One region of the Allobosea sp. NBC_00550 genome, then DNA from elsewhere that is predicted to be linked to it. Evidence: predicted binding sites of a transcription regulator. Region 1 holds the regulator's gene; each other region holds the start of a gene.
The links. Region 1 encodes LexA, which represses DNA repair genes until DNA is damaged. Its sites were predicted from a motif close to TGTTCNNNNTGTGTTCNG; they were not measured.
Positions count from the first base shown of each region.

Region 2: the regulator LexA is predicted to act here: its motif matches at 2,123-2,140, upstream of NWE53_RS09380 (putative DNA modification/repair radical SAM protein).
Region 3: the regulator LexA is predicted to act here: its motif matches at 3,376-3,393, upstream of NWE53_RS29740 (ImuA family protein).

Region 1 is NZ_CP102772.1:1,381,591-1,388,875, reverse strand. It holds gene gltX (glutamate--tRNA ligase) at 1-543, opposite strand, end outside; gene NWE53_RS06505 (ComEC/Rec2 family competence protein) at 827-2,977, shown strand; gene lexA (transcriptional repressor LexA) at 2,971-3,687, opposite strand; gene NWE53_RS06495 (molybdopterin molybdotransferase MoeA) at 3,769-4,980, opposite strand; gene moaC (cyclic pyranopterin monophosphate synthase MoaC) at 5,038-5,520, opposite strand; gene trpC (indole-3-glycerol phosphate synthase TrpC) at 5,517-6,329, opposite strand; gene trpD (anthranilate phosphoribosyltransferase) at 6,337-7,285, opposite strand, start outside.
Region 2 is NZ_CP102772.1:1,963,108-1,970,392, forward strand. It holds gene NWE53_RS09375 (UdgX family uracil-DNA binding protein) at 1-881, opposite strand, end outside; gene NWE53_RS09380 (putative DNA modification/repair radical SAM protein) at 878-2,110, opposite strand; gene NWE53_RS09385 (hypothetical protein) at 2,234-2,392, shown strand; gene NWE53_RS09390 (SNF2-related protein) at 2,409-3,812, opposite strand; gene NWE53_RS09395 (M20 family metallopeptidase) at 3,932-5,320, shown strand; gene NWE53_RS09400 (hypothetical protein) at 5,324-5,581, opposite strand; gene NWE53_RS09405 (MgtC/SapB family protein) at 5,653-6,114, opposite strand; tRNA gene NWE53_RS09410 (tRNA-Lys) at 6,286-6,361, opposite strand; gene NWE53_RS09415 (solute carrier family 23 protein) at 6,501-7,285, opposite strand, start outside.
Region 3 is NZ_CP102773.1:563,082-570,366, forward strand. It holds gene NWE53_RS29730 (error-prone DNA polymerase) at 1-1,162, opposite strand, end outside; gene NWE53_RS29735 (DNA polymerase Y family protein) at 1,159-2,679, opposite strand; gene NWE53_RS29740 (ImuA family protein) at 2,597-3,355, opposite strand; gene NWE53_RS29745 (hypothetical protein) at 3,461-4,105, shown strand; gene NWE53_RS29750 (DUF2171 domain-containing protein) at 4,425-4,664, shown strand; gene NWE53_RS29755 (DUF6894 family protein) at 4,832-5,155, shown strand; gene NWE53_RS29760 (hypothetical protein) at 5,254-5,499, shown strand; gene NWE53_RS29765 (SOS response-associated peptidase) at 6,044-6,730, opposite strand; gene NWE53_RS29770 (hypothetical protein) at 6,745-7,062, opposite strand; gene NWE53_RS29775 (hypothetical protein) at 7,072-7,285, opposite strand, start outside.

The DNA.
Region 1 (7,285 bases):
GTTGCCGTCCGAGCGCAGCAGCACGAGATCGTCGAGATTCTCGTTCTGCCAGACGACGCGGCCCTGGACCTCGTCGTTCACCACCGTCTCGCCGGTCTGCGGCGCCTTCAGGCGGATGACCGGCTTGACGCCGGCCGGCGCAGTCGCCGGGTCGCGGTCGCGCCAGCGCCCGTCATAGCGCAGCGGCTTGCCCTCGGCGCGGGCCTTCTCGCGCATCTCGTCGAGCTCGGCCGGGGTGGCGTAGCAATGATAGGCCTTGCCGGCGGCGAGCATCTGCTCGGCGACCTCGCGATGGCGCGCCGCGCGCTGGAACTGGTAGACGGTCTGGCCGTCCCAATCGAGGCCGAGCCACTCCAGCCCGTCGAGGATCGCCGTGATGGCGGCGTCGGTCGAACGTTCCCTGTCCGTGTCCTCGATGCGCAGCAGCATCTTGCCGCCGTGCCGGCGGGCGTAGAGCCAGTTGAACAGCGCCGTCCGCCCCCCGCCGATATGCAGGAAACCGGTGGGCGAGGGCGCAAAGCGCGTGACGACGGCGTTGCTCATGGGAGGCGACTCCGGCCGGGCGGGGAAAACCGTCCGGGGTAAACGTGGGAAATGGCGCAGGTCATGACATGACAACCGGCGCGCGCCCTGTAACATGGCTTGGCCGGAAAGGTTAAGCGGTCAAATCGCAATGCCGATGGGGATGGGGCAGGCGATGCAGCCGGGGCCGTCAGGGCAGGGGGAACGGCGCGGCGCCCGCGTTGGCGCCGTGCCTCTGCGTTTGCGGCCATCCTGGCCGGCGCCGGTGTGGCTCGATGCATGGTTGCAGGGCTGGCAGGCGCGCTTGGGCCGTGCCCTCGCGCTGGAGGCCGAGCGCCGCCGCCCGTTCCTGTGGCTGCCCGTGGCGATGGGCGCCGGCATCGTGTTTTATTTCGCGGCAGATCGTGAGCCGGCTTTGTGGGCGCCGTTGCTTGGCCTCGTCCTGAGCATTGGACTTGCCTTTGCCTTGCGCTTCCATCGCCTTCCATCGATGGCTTGCCTGGCTGCGGCCGCCGCTTTTGCCGGCTTTGCGGCGGGGGTCTGGCGTACCGCCGACATATCAGCACCGATGCTGGAGCGGCCGCGGATCGGCAAGCTGACAGGCTATGTCGAAACGGTGGAGGCAAGGGACAACGGTGCCCGCATCGTCGTGCTGGTGACCGATCTCGCGGGGGTGCCGGAGGGCGAGCGCCCGAAGCGGGTGCGCGTCAACATCCGCGCCGGCTCCGTCGCGCCCGGGGACCATATCGTCGCGACCGCCCGGCTGCTGCCTCCGCCGGGGCCGGCGCGGGCGGGCGGCTATGATTTCGGCCGCGATGCCTTCTTCAAGGGAATCGGAGCTGTCGGCAGCATATCCGGCAAGCTCGCTTTGGCGCCGCCGCCCTATCCGATGCCGACGCGTCTGGCGATCGATGTGGCGATCGACAAGGCCCGCAACGCCCTGACCCGGCGCATCGCCGAGGCCGGCGGCGGGCAGGGCGGCGCGGTGGCGGCCGCGCTCGTCACGGGCAAGCGCGGGCTGATCACCGAGGCGACCAACAACGACCTGCGCGCCGCCGGTATCTACCATATCGTCTCGATCTCGGGGCTCCACATGGTGCTCGCTGCCGGCACGATCTTCTGGCTGGTGCGAGCCCTGCTGGCGATCTCGCAGACGATCGCATTGCGTTGGCCGGTCAAGAAGCTCGCCGCCGTGGCCGCCATGCTCGGTGCAACCGCCTACTGCATCTTCTCGGGCAGCGACGTCGCGACCGAGCGTTCGCTGATCATGACGCTGGTGATGCTGGGTGCCATCCTGGTCGACCGCGCGGCGTTGAGCATGCGCAACCTCGCGCTCGCTGCGATGATCGTGCAGCTGCGCGAGCCCGAGGCCCTGCTCGGGCCGAGCTTCCAGATGTCCTTCGGCGCGGTCGCGGCACTGATCGCGTTCGCCGAACGTTGGGAGCGGCGGGACCGCGCCCGGCCTCCGCCAGTTCTGCCTTGGCCTGTCGGCCCGCTCTGGACCGCAGCGCTCGGCATCGTCGTCACCACCTTGCTCGCCACGGCGGCGACCGCACCCTTCGGCGCCTATCACTTCCAGACCTTCAATCCTTTGGGGCTGCTCGGCAATGCCATGGCGCTGCCCTTCGTCTCGCTCTTCGTCATGCCGGCGGCGGTCTTCGGCGTTTTGGCCTATCCCTTCGGGCTGGATTGGCCGGCCTGGGCGCTGATGGGGCTCGCCTCGGATGTCGTGCTGAAGGTGGCGCACTGGGTCGCGGCCATCGACCATTCAACGGTGATGATCGCGGCCTTCGGTCCCGCCGTGCTCGTCTGCTTCGTGCTGACATTGCTCTGGCTGACGCTCTGGACAACGGCCTGGCGCTGGCTGGCGGCCATCCCGCTCATGTTCGGCGTCGCCGTCGCCGGCAAGCCCGAGCGGCCGGAGATCCTGATCGAACGCGACGGCTCGGGTCTAGCGCTGCGCGGAGCCGATGGCCGGCTCGCCATCGCCGGAAGGCCCAGCCGCTTTGTCCTGCAACAATGGCTCTCGTCCGATGGTGACAGCCGCTCGCCGGATGATCCGACGCTGCGGGCCGGCATCGTTTGCGACAGCCTGGGCTGCATCGGCCGCACGGCCGATCAGCGCACCGTGTCTTACACGCGCGATCGGCTCGCAATCATCGAGGACTGCCTCCGCGCCGACCTCGTCGTCACCGCGATTTCCTGGAGCGGCGCCTGCAAGGCGAGGTTGATCAGCCGTGGCGCGCTGAGCCGCGACGGGGCGACCTCGCTCTATCGAACAGCGACAGGCTGGAGCAGCCATGTCTCGGAGCAGGGCGCCGCAGACCGTCCCTGGAGCCGCCGCCGCGAGCAGCCGCAGGCGACGCCACCCGCGCCGCGGGCCAACAATCAGCCGCCCACCAACCCGGCATCGGTGTCCGTCGACAGCGACGCCGACATCGAACGGCTTCAGTAGCGCCGCATCAGATTGACGAGACGGCCCTGGATCTTGACCCGATCCGGCCCGAGCACGCGGGTCTCGTAGGCCGGGTTCGCCGCTTCGAGCGCGATCGAGGAGCCGCGCTTGCGCAGCCGCTTGAGGGTGGCCTCCTCGTCGTCGATCAGCGCCACCACGATATCGCCGGTATTGGCCGTGTCCTGCCTGCGGATGACGACCGTGTCGCCGTCGAGAATGCCGGCCTCGACCATCGAATCGCCACGCACTTCGAGCGCGTAATGCTCGCCGGAGCCGAGCATGTCGGGCGGCAGCGAGACGGTGTGGCTGCGGCTCTGGATCGCCGAGATGGGCGTGCCGGCGGCGATGCGCCCCATGACCGGAATCGCGATGGAGGAACGGCTGTCCTCATCGGCTCCGGAACCCGGGCGTGGCTTGCCGAGGCTGGGCTGCGATCCGAGACCGCCCTGGACGATGGCCGGGCTGAAGCGGGGGCGCTGCTGCGGAGCGCCGAGACCATCGGGCATCTTGATGACTTCGAGCGCGCGCGCCCGGTTGGGCAGGCGGCGGATGAAGCCGCGCTCCTCCAACGCCATGATCAACCGGTGGATGCCGGATTTCGAGCGCAAATCGAGCGCGTCCTTCATCTCGTCGAAGGAGGGCGGCACCCCGCTCTCGCGCAAGCGTTCCTGGATGAAGCGCAGGAGTTCGTGTTGCTTGCGTGTCAGCATGGTTGCCGCCAGCCCTTCAAAGCGCAGATTCGAAACAAAGCACGAACACCATACGCGTTCTGCTTGTGTTCCGCAAGCGGCCTACCGCAGCGGTAGGATCCGGCAGGGATCGCCCGTTTTGGCCGCGTCGGCGAAGGCGGGGCGGATCGTCAGCGCCTGGGCTCGCGCCAGCGTGCCGAGCATCGAGGAATCCTGCCGGCCGAAAGGCGTCGCCACCCATCCCTCCGGGGTCAACGCCAGCTCGGAACGCAGATAATCCTCGCGCTCGTCATTCCCCGGCATGTCGCGTCCCAGGACGGCCGGGATGCTCCGGTCCCGATCCGCATCGGCCATGCCGAGCAAAGCCTCGATCAGCGGCAGCACGAAAAGGTGGCCGCAGACGATCGAGGAGACCGGATTGCCGGGCAGGCCGACCACGACCATGCGGCCGAGCCGGCCGGTCATCATCGGCTTGCCGGGCCGCATCGCGATCTTCCAGAAGCCGAGCTCCATGCCCGCCCGCGTCAGAGCCTCCTGCACGAGGTCATGGGCGCCGACGGAGGCGCCGCCGAGCGTGATCAGCACATCGGCATCGGCCGCGCTCGCCTGTCCAATCTTGGCGGCGAGATCGGCATGATCGTCGCGGGCGATACCGAGATCGAGGGGAGCGCCGCCGGCCTTCTCGACCAGCGCGGCCAGTGAAAACGAGTTCGAGGCGACGATCTGGTCGCGCCCGACGGGCTCGCCGGGAGCGACCAATTCGTCGCCGGTGGCGAGGATCGCGACGCGGGGCTTGCGCCGGACCGGCAGCGCCGGATGCCCCATCGCCGCCGCGAGCCCGAGCGCGGCGCTGTCGAGCACGCGCCCGGTTGCAAGCAGGACATCGCCCTCATGGAAATCGAGCCCGGCGGCGCGCAGGAACTTGCCCTTGGTCGGCGGCACGCGCACCCGGATCGCGGGGCTGTCGACGCCGTCGGCATCTTCCTGGATCAGGATGGTGTCGGCGCCGGCCGGCATCGGTGCGCCAGTGAATATCCGCACCGCCTGGCCCGGCCCGACGCCGCCCTCGAAAGCCCGGCCGGCGGCGGATTCGCCGATCACGGCGAGGCTGACGCCTTCCGCCATGTCGTCGCCGCGTACGGCGTAGCCGTCCATCGCCGAGTTGGCGAAGGGGGGCTGGGTGCGCAGCGCCCTCACGTCGCCGCCGAGCACGCGCCAGGCGCATTGGGCGAGCGGCAGGGTCTCGGTTCCGGTCGGCCCCGGAATGCTGTCGAGCAACGCCTTGCGCGCGACGGGGACCGGGGTGAGCGCCATCAGAGCATAATGCCGAAAAGTGGGAACCGGTTTTCGGGCGACATCATGCTCACTCCTCTAACCAGCCTTCGCGTCGTAGTCGCCGGACTGGCCGCCGGATTTGTGCACGAGCCGGATATTCTCGATCCGCATCGCCCGGTCGACCGCCTTGACCATGTCGTAGACGGTGAGGCAGGCGACCGAGACGGCGGTCAGCGCCTCCATCTCGACGCCGGTCTGGCCGGTCATCTTGACCTCGGCGCGCACGCGCACACCCGGAAGCGCCTCGTCGAGATCGAGATCGACCGCGATCTTGCTCAGCAGCAGCGGATGGCAGAGCGGGATCAGATCATGCGTGCGCTTGGCCGCCATGATGCCGGCGAGCCGCGCCGTGCCGAGCACGTCGCCCTTCTTGGCGTTGCCATCGCGCACGATCGCCACCGTCTCCGGTGCCATCACGATGCTGCCCTCGGCTATTGCCGTGCGGGCCGTCTCGGCCTTGCCGCCGACATCGACCATATGCGCCTGGCCCTGGGCGTCGAGATGGCTGAGCCGGCTCACGCCGCGTTCTCTTGCGCCTGCCCGGTCAGCAGCGCCCGCGTTGCCGCCGTGACGTCGGCCTGCCGCATCAGGCTTTCGCCGACGAGGAAGCTGCTGACGCCGATCGTGTTGAGCCGGGCGACGTCGGCATGGGTGAAGATGCCACTCTCGCTGATGACGATACGGTCGGCGGGCACGCGCGGCGCCAGCCGCTCGGTCACGGCGAGATCGACGTTGAAGCTGCGCAGGTCGCGGTTGTTGATGCCGAGCAGCCGGCTTTCGAGCTTCAGTGCACGATCGAGTTCGGCGTCGTCATGGACTTCGACGAGCACGTCCATGCTCAGCTCACGCGCGGTCTCGTTCAAGGCCCTGGCGGTGGCGTCGTCGACGCCGGCCATGATGATCAGGATGCAGTCGGCACCCCAGGCCCGCGCCTCATAGACCTGATAGGTGTCGTAGAGGAAATCCTTGCGCAGTGCCGGCAGGCCAGAGGCCTCGCGCGCCTGCGTCAGGAATTCCGGCCGGCCATGGAAGGAGGGTGCGTCGGTCAGCACGGAGAGGCAGGCCGCGCCGCCGGCCGCATAAGCGCGGGCGAGCGAAGGCGGGTCGAAATCGGCGCGGATCAGCCCCTTGGACGGGCTGGCCTTCTTGATCTCGGCGATGAGTGCAGGGGTGCCGCCCGCGACCTTCACTGCCAGCGCCTCGGCGAAGCCGCGCGGCTTGCCGGCAGCGCGGGCGTGCCGCTCGATCTCGGCGAGGGGCATGGCGGCCTTCGCCGCCGCGATCTCCTGGCGCTTATAGGCTTCGATCCTGGCGAGGATGTCGGTCATGCCGCCCTCACGCGTTCGAGATTTTGACGAGGGCGGCGAGCGTCGCCCTGGCCTTGCCGGAATCGAGCGCGGCCGTCGCCTGGGCGAAGCCGTCCTTCAGATCCGTGGCCTTGCCTGCGACGAGCAGCGCGGCAGCAGCGTTGAAGGCGGCGATATCGCGGAAACCGGTCTTTTCGCCAGCGAGCACGGCGTTCAGCGCTGCGGCGTTCTGCTCCGGCGTGCCGCCGCGCAGCTCTTCCGGCTTGGCCGGCGCGAGACCGACATCCGCGGGATTGATCAGGAAGCTCTCGATCTTGCCGTTCTCGAGCGAGACGACGCGGGTCGGGCCGGTGGTGGTGATCTCGTCGAGCCCATCCGAGCCATGCACGGCCCAGACGCGGGTCGAGCCGAACGAGGCCAGCACCTTGACCATCGGCTCCAGCCAGGTCTCGGAGAAAGCACCAATCAGCTGGCGCTTCGCCCCGGCCGGGTTGGAGAGCGGGCCGAGCAGGTTGAAGATCGTGCGCGTGCCGAGCTCGGTGCGCACCGGCGCGACATGGCGCATCGAGGCATGGTGCGTCGGCGCGAACATGAAGCCGACGCCGGCTTCGCGGATGCATCGTTCGGTGCCGGCCGGATCGAGCCCGACCTTGACACCGAGCGCGGTCAGCACATCCGCCGCGCCGGAGCGCGAGGATGCCGCCCGGTTGCCGTGCTTGGCGACGGGCACGCCGCAGGCGGCGGTGATGATCGAGGCCAGGGTCGAGACGTTGTAGGAGCCGGAGGAATCGCCGCCGGTGCCGACGATGTCGATCGCCTCGGGCGGCGCCTTCACCGGCAGCATCTTGCCGCGCATCGCACCGACTGCGCCGGCGATCTCGTCGATGGTCTCGCCGCGCACACGCAGCGCCATCAGGAAGGCGGCCGACTGCGCGTTGGTGACCTCGCCGGAGAGGATGGTGTCGAAGGCGTCGCGC
Region 2 (7,285 bases), 580 kb from region 1:
GCCGCATCCTGCCATGACGCGATCGCGGCTTCGTTCGCCGGCTGATCCGCTTGAGACGACCGCCGCTCCTGCCTGATATGTCGCTCCGGAGGTTCTGTCGGAGTGCGCATCACCATCTCCTCCGCCCGCCGGTTCGCACTGGCGATCAAGGGAGCAATCAGTTCGGCCTCGGGTAGGTTCCGCCAATACTTCATCGGCATCTCGGCCCGCATCGCCCTGACCTTCAAACGCGCGGGATTGAAGATGCTGGCGTAGTAGGTGCGCCAGTAATCCTCCATCCGGTCGTCATCGGGAACCTCGGCTCGCCGGGCCGGTGGACCGTGCAGCAGCGTCTCGCCATCCCAGTGAAGCGAGCCTTGCGGGGTCAGGATCGACCAACACATCGCCGCGAAGCGCGCGGTGAAGAAGGTGGCGGCGGGCGCCAGGATGAAATGCTCGGGCTCGAACCAGGCGACGAAAGGGCCGTCCTCGCACGCCCCGGCCACCGCCCGGAAGCGGACGAAAGCCGTCATCTTGTGAAGGTCGCGCCGCACCGAGCGCGCCATCGCCTGCGCCCGGGCGACATCGGCATCGACGCTGTCGTCGAGCAGCGCCGGCTCCTGCTGCAGGCGCAGCAGCATGCGGTAGAGCAAGGCGAAGCGGCCACCGTCCCGGTGGCAGATCACCGTCTCGGCCAGATCAAGGAAGCGCCTGGGCACCGTGAGATCGCAAGGCTGCGCCTGCGCCGGTGCCAGCGCATCCCCGGCTCCAAACAGGCCGCCCCCGCCTTCGCCCCAATTCCATTCCACGTCCTCGGGCGCTGCGCCCGCCTGCGCCAGCCGGCGCGCCTCGGCACGCCAGCCTGCGAAGTCGGCGGGCCCTGAAAGCCGCGCCGCGATCATGCGAACAGTGAGAGCTGCTGCGGCCGCGGCGACAACCGCTCCCGCAGCCGTTCATGATCGAGGCTCCCGCCCGGGGACCAGCCCTCGGCTGCGATGAAATGGCGGATGGTGGCGAGCGAACGCGTCAGCCGCCCGACATCCTCGAGCCTCAGACGCCGAAAGCGCCGAGAGGTCAGGATGCGGTCGACGCTGCGGGTTCCGAGCCCCGGCACGCGCAGCAGCGCCTCACGGTCGGCCCGGTTGACGTCGACGGGAAAGCGCGCCCGGTGTTTGAGGGCCCATGCGAGCTTGGGATCGATGTCGAGGTCGAGCATCTCCCCTTGCGCGATGATCTCCTCGGCCTCGAAGCCGTAGAAGCGCGTCAGCCAATCCGCCTGGTAAAGCCGATGCTCGCGCATCAGCGGCGGCGCGATCAGGGGCAGTTGCCGCGACGCATCCGGGATCGGGCTGAAGGCGGAGTAATAGACCCGCTTCAGCCCGAAGCTCCCATAGAGCAGCGCGCTGCGCCTCAGGATCGTCCCGTCGCTCGCGCCGTCGGCCCCGACGATCATCTGGGTGCTCTGCCCGGCAGGCGCAAAGGCCGGCGCCTTCGCGCTCGCCTCCCGTTCCTCCGCGGCCTCCTCGATCTTCAGCTTGAGCCCGCCCATCGCGCTTCGAATGGCGACGGCGCTCTTCTCCGGCGCGAACCGCGCCAAGCCGGTTTCGCTGGGTAGTTCGACATTCACGGAGACCCGGTCGGCGAACCGCCCGGCCCGCTCGATCAGCTCCTGGCTGGCGCCGGGGATCAGCTTGAGATGGATGTAGCCGCGGAAATCATTCTGCAGGCGCAACGTCTCGGCGACGCGGACGAGTTCGGCCATCGTATAGTCGGGCGAGCGGATGATGCCCGAGGAGAGGAAAAGCCCCTCGATGTAATTCCGCCGATAGAAGCTCAGCGTGAGCTTCACCACCTCCTCCACCGAGAACCGGGCGCGGCGCACATTGCTCGACGAACGGTTGATGCAGAACACGCAGTCGAAACTGCAGAAATTGGTCAGGAGGATCTTGAGCAGCGAGATACAGCGGCCATCCGGCGCATAGGAATGGCAGATGCCGGAACCGGTCGTCGAGCCCAGCCCGCGACCGTCGCGGGAATCGCGCCGCGTCGTGCTGCTCGACGCGCAGGACGCGTCGTATTTGGCGGCGTCGCTCAGGATCTCGAGCTTCTCCATCGTGGTGAGCTGACCCATGGCGTTTCCTTATGTTCACTATTTGTTCTATCAGATGGCTTCCGCTTCTGGCAAGCTTGGTCGGCAGCGGGAACCGCGTCACGCGGGCGAGCGTTGTTCGGCGGAAACCCCATGGAGTGTCCGGTGTTCCGCCTGCTGCTGGTCATCATCATCCTGGTCGTCGGATACGACGCCGTCGTGCATCAGGGTGCGTATACGCGTGACGCCTGGAACAGCATCGTCCGGCTGACCAGTGCGTCAGTCGAGGGCGCCAAGGAACTGGGCGAGCGCGCACGCAACTGAGCGGCCCTCGGGTGGCTCAGGCGGCCGCCCTGCCCTCGACGATCCCCGCAATCGCCTCCAGCATCCGCGTATCGTCCCCGGCGAGCCCCTCCATCGCAGCCATGCGCTGGATCACGGTCGCGGCGATGGCTTCCTCTACCGTGTCCTCGGCATAGGCGTAGAAGATCGTCGCGTGCTGGCCGTCTCGATGGCAGCGCCCCTCGATCTGCTGGAGCTGGATCGCGCTGTGGCGCATGTCGTGAACCACCAGCGCCCGCTCCCGCTCCCCGCCCGGCATCTCGCCGCGATGCAGCGAAATCGATTCGGTGACGGTGAAGATCACCGCATCGAGCTGCCCCGTCTGGAAAGCGATGCGCGTCTCCTCGTTCTGCGTGCCCGAATGTCCTCCGTTGATCTCGGCCGTGCGCCAGCCGCGCCCGCGCAGCGTCTCGGCCAGCATCGCGCTGGTTTCGAGGAAGGCGACGGAGATCGCGACCTGCTCGTCATTGCCAAGCAGGTCTTCGCAGAAATCCGCGGTACCGGGGATGCGCAGCAGGCTCGCCTTCTGGCGGAAGCGCAGATCGGCCGCCCAGCCCTGAGGCTTGCGCGTCGAGCCGCCGGCGAGGCCGAGTTCCTTGCGGAACTCGCGCCATGTCGCGTCGTAGAGCTTGCGCGAGGCGGTATCGAGCGCGACGGGAGCAAGCTCGCGCTGCACCTCCGGCCAGCCGGCGATCTCCTCCGGCCGGCGCCGCAGCCCAATGGCGTTCGCGCCGCGATAGAGCAGATCGGCCATCGCCTTCCGGTCGGCCTCGTTCGGCTCCCAGCTCCAGTTCTTCCAGCGGCCCTTCGCCCGGCCGATCTTCAACCGTTTCATCAGAAGGCGGAAGCCGTCGAGATCGGCTGATGGCATGCCCGCCGCCTTGGCCAATAGCGGCGCGAGATAGGACAATTCATGCGGGGACTGGCCGGCCGTCGCGCTCATATAGATCGTGAAATCGGCAGCCTCCGCCATTTGTCGGCAGACCAGCCCCTGCTGCGAGTTGGGGTTGCGGATGCGGTGGGCCTCGTCGATCACCACCAGCGGCCAGGTCCGCTTCGGTGTGCCGTGCTTGGCGATCTCGTTGTTCTTGGCCCGCGTCGAGCGCTTCTTGCTGTCGGTGGGCGGCGCGAGCAGCGACTTCGTCTTCTCGAAATTCATCAGCGTCACCCGCTTCGCCGGCAAACCCGACAGCGCGATGGTCCGCCGCCATTGCGGGATCGCGCCCTTCGGGCAGATCACCAGCACCTCCTCTTCCGGCATCGCCGAAAGCGCGAGCCAGGCCGACAAGGTCTTGCCGAGTCCCGTCAGGTCGCCAAGCAGGAAGCCGGCCGCGCCCTTGGCCCGCGCCGCGAGGATCGCATCGCGCGCGACGATCTGGTGGGGATGCGGGACAAAATTCATGGGCGGGCAGCGCGAATTCCGTTCATCGGGCACGCCATGCCCGTTCCGCTCTCTTGGCACTGGCGCGCCACGGCGTCCACCGGCACTGTGCCGGCCTCGAATCCGGGAGACCCAGACAGATGACCCGCGCGCAGGCGATCGCGAAAGCACAGGATTGTTTCGATTCAGGCCGGCTCAAGAGCGATCTTGCCCGCCTTGTCGCGATGCCGACCGAAAGCCAGAATCCCGATCGCGCCCCGGTGCTCTCGCAATATCTCGACACCGAGATGCGCCCGCTGCTGGAATCGCTCGGCTTCACCTGCCGCGTCCTGACCCATGCCAAGGCCAAGGGCCCCTTCCTCTACGCCGAGCGTATCGAGGATGCAGCCCTGCTGACCATCCTCGGCTACGGCCATGGCGACGTGATCCGCGGCCTCGACGCGCAATGGAGCGAAGGCCTCTCGCCCTGGGCGCTGACCGAGCGTGACGGCCGCTGGTACGGCCGCGGCGTCGTCGACAATAAGGGCCAGCACCTGATCAATCTGAGTGCGCTCCGCGCCGTGCTGGAAACGCGCGGCAAGCTCGGCTTCAACGCCAAATACCTGATCGAGATGGGCGAGGAATCGGGTTCGCCCGGCCTGCGCGAACTCTGCGAGGAGCAGGCGGAGCTGCTCAAGGCCGACGTGCTGATCGCCTCCGACGGCCCGCGCCTCAACGCCGAGCGGCCGACCGTCTTCCTCGGCGCCCGCGGCGTCATCACCTTCGACCTCCAGATCACCGCGCGCGAGGGTGGCCATCACTCCGGCAACTGGGGCGGCATTCTGTCCGATCCCGCCATCCAGCTCGCCCACGCCATCGCCTCGATCACCTCGCCGACCGGCCAGATCCGCATCCACGAATGGGTTCCGAAGGAGCTGCCACCGGCCGTGCGTCGCGCCGTCGCCGATTGCGAGATCGACGGCGGACCGGACGGCCCGACCATCGATCCGAACTGGGGCGAGCCCGGCCTCTCGCCGGCCGAGCAGGTCTTCGGCTGGTGTTCCTTCGATGTGCTGGCGATGAAGTCGGGCGTGCCGGAAACGCCGGTCAACGCGGTGCCGCCGAGCGCCTGGGCCCGCGTCGCCCTGCGCTTCGTCGTGGGCATCGAGCCGCGCGACGTCGCGCCGGCGCTGCGCCGCCACCTCGATCGCCACGGTTTCCCGATGGTCGAGATCATCATGCCCGGCACCGAGCGCTTCGGCGCGACACGGCTCGATCCGGACGATCCGTGGGTGGCCTTCACGATCGCTTCGATTGCCGAGAGCACCGGCAAGAAGCCCGCGCTCCTGCCCAATCTTGGCGGCTCCCTGCCGAACGACATCTTCGCCGAGATCCTGAAGCTGCGCACGATCTGGGTGCCGCATTCCTATCCCGGCTGCTCGCAGCATGCGCCGGACGAACACCTCCCCGTCGCCATCGCGCGCGAAGCGCTGACGGCAATGGCCGGGCTCTACTGGGACATCGGCGCGGGAAGCACGCCGCCCGTCTGAAGCTCACTCCTGCGGCTGGCGCGGGTCACGTCCCGGCGGCAGGTCGATCGGCGTCGCCGGGGGCGCCTCCGGCGGTGCGTTCGGCGGCAATTCCGGTGGCGGCTCGGTCGGGATGCCCTGCGGCTCCTCGTCGGGCGGCGATTCGACCGGCGGGGCCGGCGGCACGTCGCCGGGCGTCAGCGGCGGGACCTCTGGCGGTGGGTTCGGCACGGCCGGCGTATTGCCGGGGCCGGCTTCTAGGCTGCGATTGAACTGCATCATGCGGAAACTGCCCTTTCAGGACAGCAACGCCGCAGTCGCCGAAAGGCTCCGCCCGATCGAAGCTGGCAGGGCTACTCCCGTTGGTCCGCACCTCGTTTTTCGTCTTTCGGCAGCGGATGCCGCGCCTGGATCCAGCTCTCCAGCGAGTGATCGAGTGCGAGCAGGACGAGGGCCAGCACCGTGGCGGCAAGCGTGACGAGCCAGTGCCCCAGCCCGGCGGCACATCCCAGCGCAGCCGTGACCCAGACCGCCGCCGCCGTGGTCAGGCCGTGAGGCATCATGTCGTCGTTGCGGCGGATAATCAGCCCGGCGCCGAGAAAGCCGACGCCGGTCAGCACGCCCTGCACCACGCGGCTCGCCGCGTCGGGATGCAGCGCCTCGCTGAACAGGCTTGCAGCCACCGCAGTCCCTAGCCCGACCAGGCCGAAGGTCCGGATGCCGGCGCTCTTGCGCTGGACAGTCCGCTGCCAGCCGACCGCCACGCCCGCCGCGAGCCCGGCAAGCAGCCGAAGAAGCAGTTCGAGTTCCGCCACGCTGCTGCTCGCTCCCGCCTTTAATTGGGGGCCAACGATAGCACAGCCGCGAAGCCGGCGAAGATGCCGCGTCGGCCGGTAACGGCTACAGGCCACGACCGGGCTGCTGCGCCCCAGGCGCCAGCCGCTCGCCTCAGCGAAAGTACGATCCGGAGATTTTCAGGAAAACCGTGGTGGGTGATGTAGGGCTCGAACCTACGACCCGCTGATTAAGAGTCAGCTGCTCTACCAACTGAGCTAATCACCCATACGCCACGAAGCGCCGCCGTTCGGCGGCGTGGACCGCGTCAGGCAGGGGGCGTGTAGCAAAGGCCCTGCCCCCTGTCCACCCGTCCATGACAGTTTTTTCAAGGCTCGCCCGAAAACACGGGCGAGCCTGTGGATGGTCAGGCCGCGCGGCGGTTCAGCAGGTGATAGAGCACGATCGCGCCGAAGGTCGCGGTGCCGATGCCGCCGAGCTCATAGCCGAAGATCGGCAGCTTGAGATCGCCCGCGCCGAGGATCAGCGCGGTCGCGACCGTGATGAGGTTCTTCGGCTCGGAGAAGTCGACCCTGTTCTCGACCCAGATCCGGCCGGCCGTCGCGGCGATCAGGCCGAACACCACGACCGCAAGGCCACCGAGCACCGCGACGGGGATCGTGCCGATCACCGCGCCGAACTTCGGCGAGAAACCGAGCAGCAGGGCGATGATGCCGGCCGCGACGAAGACCAGTGTCGAATAAACCCGCGTCACCGCCATCACGCCCATGTTCTCGGCATAGGTCGTGACGCCCGTGCCGCCGCCCGAGCCGGCGATCATGGTGCCGAGACCGTCGGCAAAGAAGCCGCGGCCGATCAGGTGGTCGAAGCTGCGCCCGGTCATCACCGAGATGCCCTTGATGTGGCCGAGATTCTCCGCGACCAGGATGATTGCGACCGGCACGATCAGGGTGATCGCCTTCATCTCGAAGACCGGCGCCACGAATTGCGGCAGGCCGAACCAGGCAGCGGCGCCGACCTTGCCGAAGTCGATCGGCGGCGCACCGAAGCTGGCCGCCGAGATCGCATAAAGGATATAGGCCGCGAGCCCACCGATGAGGATGGGCAGGCGCTGCGGCAGCCCGCGCCCATAGACAGCGACCAGCGCCACCGAGACCACCGTGAACAGCGCGATCCACTTTGTGTACGGGC
Region 3 (7,285 bases), on a different replicon from region 1:
TAACGATCTCGCGCCGCTCGTGCTCGAAGTCGACGTCGATGTCAGGTGGCTCCCGGCGTTCTTCCGAGACGAAACGCTCGAAGAGGAGATCATTGAGGCCGGGATCGATCGAGGTGATGCCGAGCACGAAACAGACGGCGGAATTCGCGGCCGAGCCGCGGCCCTGGCAGAGGATATGGCGCGAGCGGGCGAAACGGACGATAGAGTTCACCGTCAGGAAGTAAGGCGCGTAGCCCAGCCGCTCTATCAGCGACAGCTCATGGTTGAGGCTTGCCCGTACACTGTCCGACATGCCCTCGGGATAGCGTTGCGCGGCGCCCTCCCATGTCAGCTTCGTCAATGTCTCCTGAGGCGTCAGCGTGGGATCGTCGCGCTCCTCCGGATATTGGTATGCGAGCTCGTCGAGCGAGAACCGGCAGCGGTCGGCGATCTGCAGCGCCCGGTCCAGAGCCTCGGGGTAGCGGGCGAAGAGCCGGTGCATCTCCGCCGGCGGCTTCAGGTAGCGGTCCGCATGGCGCTCACGCCGGTTGCCCAGCGCATCGATCGTAACGTTGTGGCGGATGCAGGTCACAACATCCTGCAGGATCCGACGTACTGGCTCGTGAAAGAGCACGTCGTTGGTCGCGACCGTGGGTACGCGCATGCGGATGGCGAGATTCGCCAATTCGTGAAGGCGAAGGTGATCATTCGGTCGGCGGCGCAGCGATAGCGCGAGATAAGCACGGTCGCCGAATCCCTCTCGCAGCCGGCGCAGGCGAAACGCGCACTCGTCGTCAGGCAAATCCGGAACAAGGACGGCGATCACGCCATCGCCTTGGGCAATGACGTCTGACCATTCGAGATGGCAGCGCCCCTTGCCGCCGCGCTTCTTGCCGATCGAGAGCAGCCGGCAAAGTCGGGAGTAGGCTGCCCGGTCGGTGGGATAGACGAGGAGCGACATTCCGTCGGTGAGATCCAGCCGGCAGCCGACGATGAGCCTGACACCTGTCGCCTTGGCCGCTTCGTGGGCGCGAACGATGCCGGCCAGCGAGTTGCGGTCTGCGACGGCCAGGGCTTCGATGCCCAGCAAGGCTGCTTGCGCGAACAGCTCCTCGGCGGAGGATGCGCCACGCAGGAAGCTGAAATGGCTCGTGACCTGCAACTCGGCGTAGCGGGCGTTCATCCGAAAATTCCATGAAGGAACCAGCGATGCGATCCCGTGGCGACATCCTCGCCGTCACCTGCGCGATAGATCCAATAGCGCTCACCGGCATCGTCTTCGACCCGGAAGTAGTCGCGTACGGCCACCATCTCGGCCTCGCGCTTCCACCACTCGCCGAATACGCGCTCCGGCCCGTCGGCCCGCTGGACCCGCCGGCGGACGCCACGCCAGCTGAACCAGGACGGCGGATGATCTGGCAATAGCGCCATGGTCTCGACAGGCTCCGGACGCGGCAGCAGCCGTGCCGGGCGGGGCCAATGGCGCGGCCATGCCGCCCCGGTCTCCTCGGTAAGCGCCCCAACGCGGCGAACCGAACGCTCGGGAACGTCGCTTGACACGGGCGCGAGACGATAGACGGCCTGTTCGCCAACCCGATTGGCGAGGATATCGATCAACCCGGAAATGTCGGGGCTGGTCTCCTCGACGAGAGAGCTGATGGACTGCTTCCGTTCCAAGGGCTCGGCCAGCGTAGCCGCAAGCGTCATGATCTCGATGCCGAAGCCCGGCTCGATCGCCTCGATCTTCTCGCAGAGCAGCCGCGTCAGCCGCTTGCCATCGCAGACCGGTCGCGCCAGACCCACCCGGACCGTTTGAAGGCCGCGGTCGACGCGATGGCAGACGAGATCGAGCCGGCGAGCGCCCAGACCCCGCTGTTCCAAGCGCTCGCAGAGTTGCGCCACGAGCTTGCCGATGTAGCGGGCGATGGTCTCCGAAGCGCCGATCGGCTCGGCGAACGCTCGCCGCACCTCGATCAGGTCGGGTGGTCGGATCGCGACGATAGGTTCGGCGACTTCCCCGAGGGCTTGGGCCAGTCGACGGGCGATCGCGGGTCCGAAACGAAGGGTTAGCGGAGAACGGGGCTGGGCGATGATGTCGCCGACCGTGTCGAAACCGAGCACACGCAGGTCGGCCGATATCTGCGCAGGCAGCCGAAGGCATTCTAACGGAAGGGGTAATAGCGGATGCGCCTCATGCCGGACAGGCGCGATGACTATGGACCGAGAGACGTATCGCGCCAGCGCATGGGCGGCGCCCCAGCTGTCGGCGATCGCGGCCCTTGCCTCGACGCCCGACATCGCGAGGCGTCCGACGATGGCCTCCAGCATGTCCGCTTCGCCGCCATGGAGGTGGTCGGCGCCAGTCGTGTCGATGACGATGCCATGCGGCGGATCCGGCGCCACAATCGGCGCGACACGCTGATGCAGCCAGATCGCGAGTCGCTCCAGTTCCCGCGCGTCTGCTGCAAGATCGGCTTGCTTAACCACCAACGATGACACAAGCACCTGCGCCTTTGTGGCCGGCATGCCGACGCGTAGCCCGGCGGCGAGTGCAGCGGCATTTGCAGCCTGCACCAACCTCCTGCTTCCGTCGCGAGCGATGAGGACGAGCGGGACTTCAGGCCGAGGCGCGTCGCCAGCCATCCGTCGGTACCGATCGATTGACCAGTTCGGCAGGAAGACGGAGACGACCCGTGTCATCGCATGCCTCCAATTCAAAATCCGCGCTTTCGCCCGCCCTGGCCCTGATCAGCTCGACAAGCCATCGTGGCCGTCCCACGCCCGGCACCGGTAGTGCCGTTGATGGGAGAACCGAGACCCGCCATCGGGTCATCGCTGCTGTCGGCTGCCCGAAGTCGGAGGCGTCCACCTCCCGTCGCCATCTGCGTAAGGCAATACCGATCGAGCCTGTTCCTTCAGCTGCAAGCTGGAGCCGCCGGGACGCCGTCATCGAAAGACGGGCGACTTCTCCGACGACGGAGCCAAGCCCGCCATGGCGCAGGCCCTCTTCCATGCAGGCGAGAACCGTTTTGTCATCGCCGGCCTCGACGTAGATGACGCGGTCGGGAACGAGCCCCGCCTGGGCGAATGCTGGGGCGAAGAGGTCGGCCCTGGTCAGGCACCAGAGCACTTTGCCGCGGCTTCTGGCTGCGACACCGGCGCTGAACAGAGCGGCCGCGGCGCCGTCGAGGGCACCGTTGCCGCCGCCGGCGACCTCATGCAGAGCACCCCGTGCCAGACCGCCCCCAGGTAAGCGTGAATCGACCATCGTGATTCCGAACGGCAGGACCGTCCGATCACGAGTGCCCCGCCCTTCAATTCGCTCGATCTGGTCGCGGAGCGACTGGAATACCGGCTGTGACAGCAACTGGCCTATACCTATAGAATGACGCCTTATGTTCCTCTTATGTTCTCGGTACCGCATTCCGAGTCAAGCTTGCTTTTTGGCCGGAACTCGGGAGCGCTGTAGGCGGTTGAGCCAGTGGGCTATCAGAAGCGAGCGATTGACGTGAATCGCACATCAGACCTAACCGCCGAGTGGCCCCTGCAATCGAGTGCGACCCTTGGATCTTCAGTCCGGGCCAAGGGCATAGAACGCGAACTCCGACGGAAGCTGCCTTGGGCGACAAGGAAATTCCTGAAAGTCGAAGCCGGGAAAGCTTTGCTGGATATGCCGGGCGCGTCGCTGGACGAATTCGAAGCCGCATCCACGACAATTTCCCAGGCGATGCGAGGACTAGCAAACCTTCCGGTACTTCCGAGTGAGGCGGAGGACATCCTGTCGATGTCTTCCCGCGAGCGCCACAAATGGATGGGCGCTGGCCGCCTGCAGAGTGCCGGAACCCGAACGGTCAAATTGCGCGGGCGATCGAAGGCAGTGACCTTTCACGTCTTCGAGCCAGCGCATATCGAGCACATCCTCAATGGCGACCTGACCGAGATTTGGCGCGAGGAGGACGGGGCGACGCTTGTGGAGAACCGTCGGCGGGCCGCGGGCAAAGCCGCGCTGACCCGAGCAGGAAAGCGGCACGCCCCGTCGAAAGCGGCTCCCGTAGCATCAGATGAGATGCTGGATGCTCAGCTGGAGGGTTGGGAAGAATTTGTCGCTAAAGGTTTTTTACGCTGAACGATCACGAAGCGGATCAGCGACAACTGGCTGACGAACATTCGCTCCGCAAAACAACACTGAGGTCAACAAGGCCCGCTATTCCGACCATGTCGCGAGATGGGGCGAGCAGCGCCACAATACACGTCGCTTGTTGGCCAAAGATGCGACGGCAGAGCCGCAACTATCGCACCGAAATCCATCCGCACCCATTGCCCTGTCTTGAGATTGCGCACCCCGCCGAAAATCTCAATGGGAGCTTGGTTCCGCTGGCTCGTTGGAACTTCTGCGCCGATCGCTCCGTTGCCGCTTCAATAGGTATCACCAGGAGATCAAGGCGATGATGTTCGTCGAGCAAATCAAGGAAGGCCAACGCGTGCTGGGCTCCGATGGAGTTCACGTCGGGACCGTCGACGCACTGAGCGGACAGCTCATCAAGCTCAAGAAGAACGATCCGGAGTCTGGTGGAGCACACCACTATATCGACCTCGGGCTCGTGATCGGTGTGGATGGAGATATCATCAAGCTTATCGTCCCCGCGGCTGAGGCCAGGGAGCGGTGGTCGGAGGCGGCTGATTAAACGCAGAACCAACATCATCCCAACTACGGCCATGCAACGGGATCGGTGATGGCAGCCCCAGCCGTCTTCCCGCCTCGGAGAGAAGGCAGCAGGAAGCGGAACTATTCGAACCCCTTGTGTAGTTCGGCGCGACTGAGCCATCAGGCTTCGGCTCAACGGAGGGCGACATGCCGGTGTATCGCTTCACCATGAATGACGGGACGAAGACAGATTGCGACAACGAGCCGAAGGAGTTCGCGAGTGATAAATCCGCCGTAGACGCGGCACAGGTGGCCTTGGCGGACATGGCCCACGATGCCTTACCTGATGGTAACTCCGTCGATTTGACAGCAGCTGTAGAAAATTCGGCCGGCGAAGAGATTTATCGCGCTTCGCTCAAATTTCGCGGCGAAACGGCCGAACACGCGCGATCGAAGGCTGCCGATTTCGAGGCCGCGGCGGACGATGCTGCTGAGGCGGTGGCCAGGGCTCTTGCCGTTAAGCCGGACTAGAAGGGCTTCTGTCCACGGGTCGCGAGTCATTAGCACCGATTGGAACAAGCCTGACGGGCGTGGGGTTGGCCGACATAGGGACAGTGGGAGATATGGCGATGACCATCACAAGCCACGCGGAATATCGGGCTGCGGTCGAACGCGCTGCGGCGATCAGCGACGCAACAGATGGTTCGGAAGGGGCAGACGAGTTCACTCGCCTTACATCCGAAATTCGACAGTGGGACGAAGCGCATAAGGGTGACAATGCTCACGGCCCCGATGCAGACCAAAGCTTGCTGCGGCCGGACGACTTGCCGTTCTCGGGGCTGCCTGGAAATCTGGGCAAGCTTCACAAGGATTGACCGGTCGTTTGCTTTTACGAGCGAGGCGTTCTCATGAAACCGGCAGAGCCAGTGGCCAGCGCGCGCGCCTTGGCCATGCGGATGATGGCGGAATACCCCGATCGCGATTGGATCGCGTTGCTTGCCAGCGTGCCGAAGTACCCCGCAAATCCATCGAGTGACATTTGCAGGAAGATGGGTTGACCCGCGGCCATATTAGCTGCGGCGGCTGAGCTACTCACCCTGGCCGGGTAATCCCGGCGTAACCGGCGAAGGACCGTTCTAGGCAACTGTTTTGATCTAGGGTTTCTTAACGGGCCGGCCGGGGTCGATCGGACTCCACGAGGAGGACGGCTTTCGATCACCCTTTTCAGCCGGCGGGGCGTCTATCTGAGATTGCTTCACCTTGATCTCAGGTGTTTCCGAACCTTGCCGCGGTCGACTGTCGGTTGCGCGCCTCGGCTGGCCAACCGTTTCATCCTTGGGCTTGGACATAGCGCGTTCCTCCACGGTTAAGCGAAGAATGGCGAAGACCTGCATTTAGTTCCTGCGCGGGTCGGGGGAGCTAGAATAGATCATCCTTGAAAGGTTCGATTGTCGTCGGGTCATCGTCGCCTTCGCCCGCCTTATTGACGCGCTTCGACACGATCCATTCCCGTAGTTCGCGCGGCGGCTGCTTCAGCAGTTCCATACCGCCTGATCCGTCCAGCCAAGCCTCGAAATCCTGGCGCATGAGCATGCAGGGCATCCGATCGTGATACTGCGCGGTCCACGCGTTGGCTTCGCGGACAATCATCGTGCAGGTGGTGATGTCCTCGCCCGTATCGGGGTTCCGGTAATTTTCCCAGAGACCCGCGAACGCCAGCAGATCGCCGTCGGCCGCAGAGAAGAAATGCGGCACCCGGTCCTTCTTTTCGCCGGTCCATTCGAAGAACCCGCTGGCGGGGATGATGCACCGTCTTCGCACATAGGCTTGCTTGAAGGTGCCGCTCGTCTCGACCGTCTCGACCCTCGCATTGAAGGCGGCGAGTTTGAAGTCTTTCAACCCACCCTTGTGCCAGCCGGGGATTAGGCCCCAACGCGCTCTCTTCAGCTCGCGGCCGGCCTCAGTCTTCACGATGATATCAATGTCGGTTGTGGGCGCGATGTTGTAGCGGGCGCGGAGATTGGGCGTGTTTGCCGGCACCGTCAGCGGCTGACTGAAGGCGACAATCTCGCTCCAGCTATAGGCCTGGCTGAAACGCCCGCACATATGCGGTCTCCTGCTTAGTCGGGGAGCCGTTGCCCGGCGAGAAAGGTCGCTACGCTCAGCGTGTGGCTGGGCTGAGCCTTGCAATACTGTTCTACGATTTCGACGAGCTGACCATCCGAAAACTGCGGCAGGCCGGAAGGTGAATGCTGCCTGAGCGCGTCGACAATCCAGCGGCCAACAGCCACATGCATTTGGGCGCCTGCCGCCTGCTGGTCCATCCACAAATCGCAGGTCACATAATCCTGCATGAAGTCTCCCTTTCGAGGCCCCGCAGCCAACGCCGCCGCGTAGGTCGATATCGCAAGAAGCAGGGTCAGCATCAGGGTGCGCACATGCCGCTCCTACTGAATCGGAGCGCGCTTAGCGTGCTGGGCATTTGCCTTGGCAAGCAGTGCTTCCAGCTTGGCAAGCGTCTCCGGCGAGAAAACGAGGTTCATCGCTTGGCCGCCGACGATTTCGAGACTGATCAAAGTCTCACCTTCGACATTCGTCGTGATAGCGACGTGCCGCACATCGATGACGTCGAGATCGACCTCGGGCAGTTTGGCAGGCTTC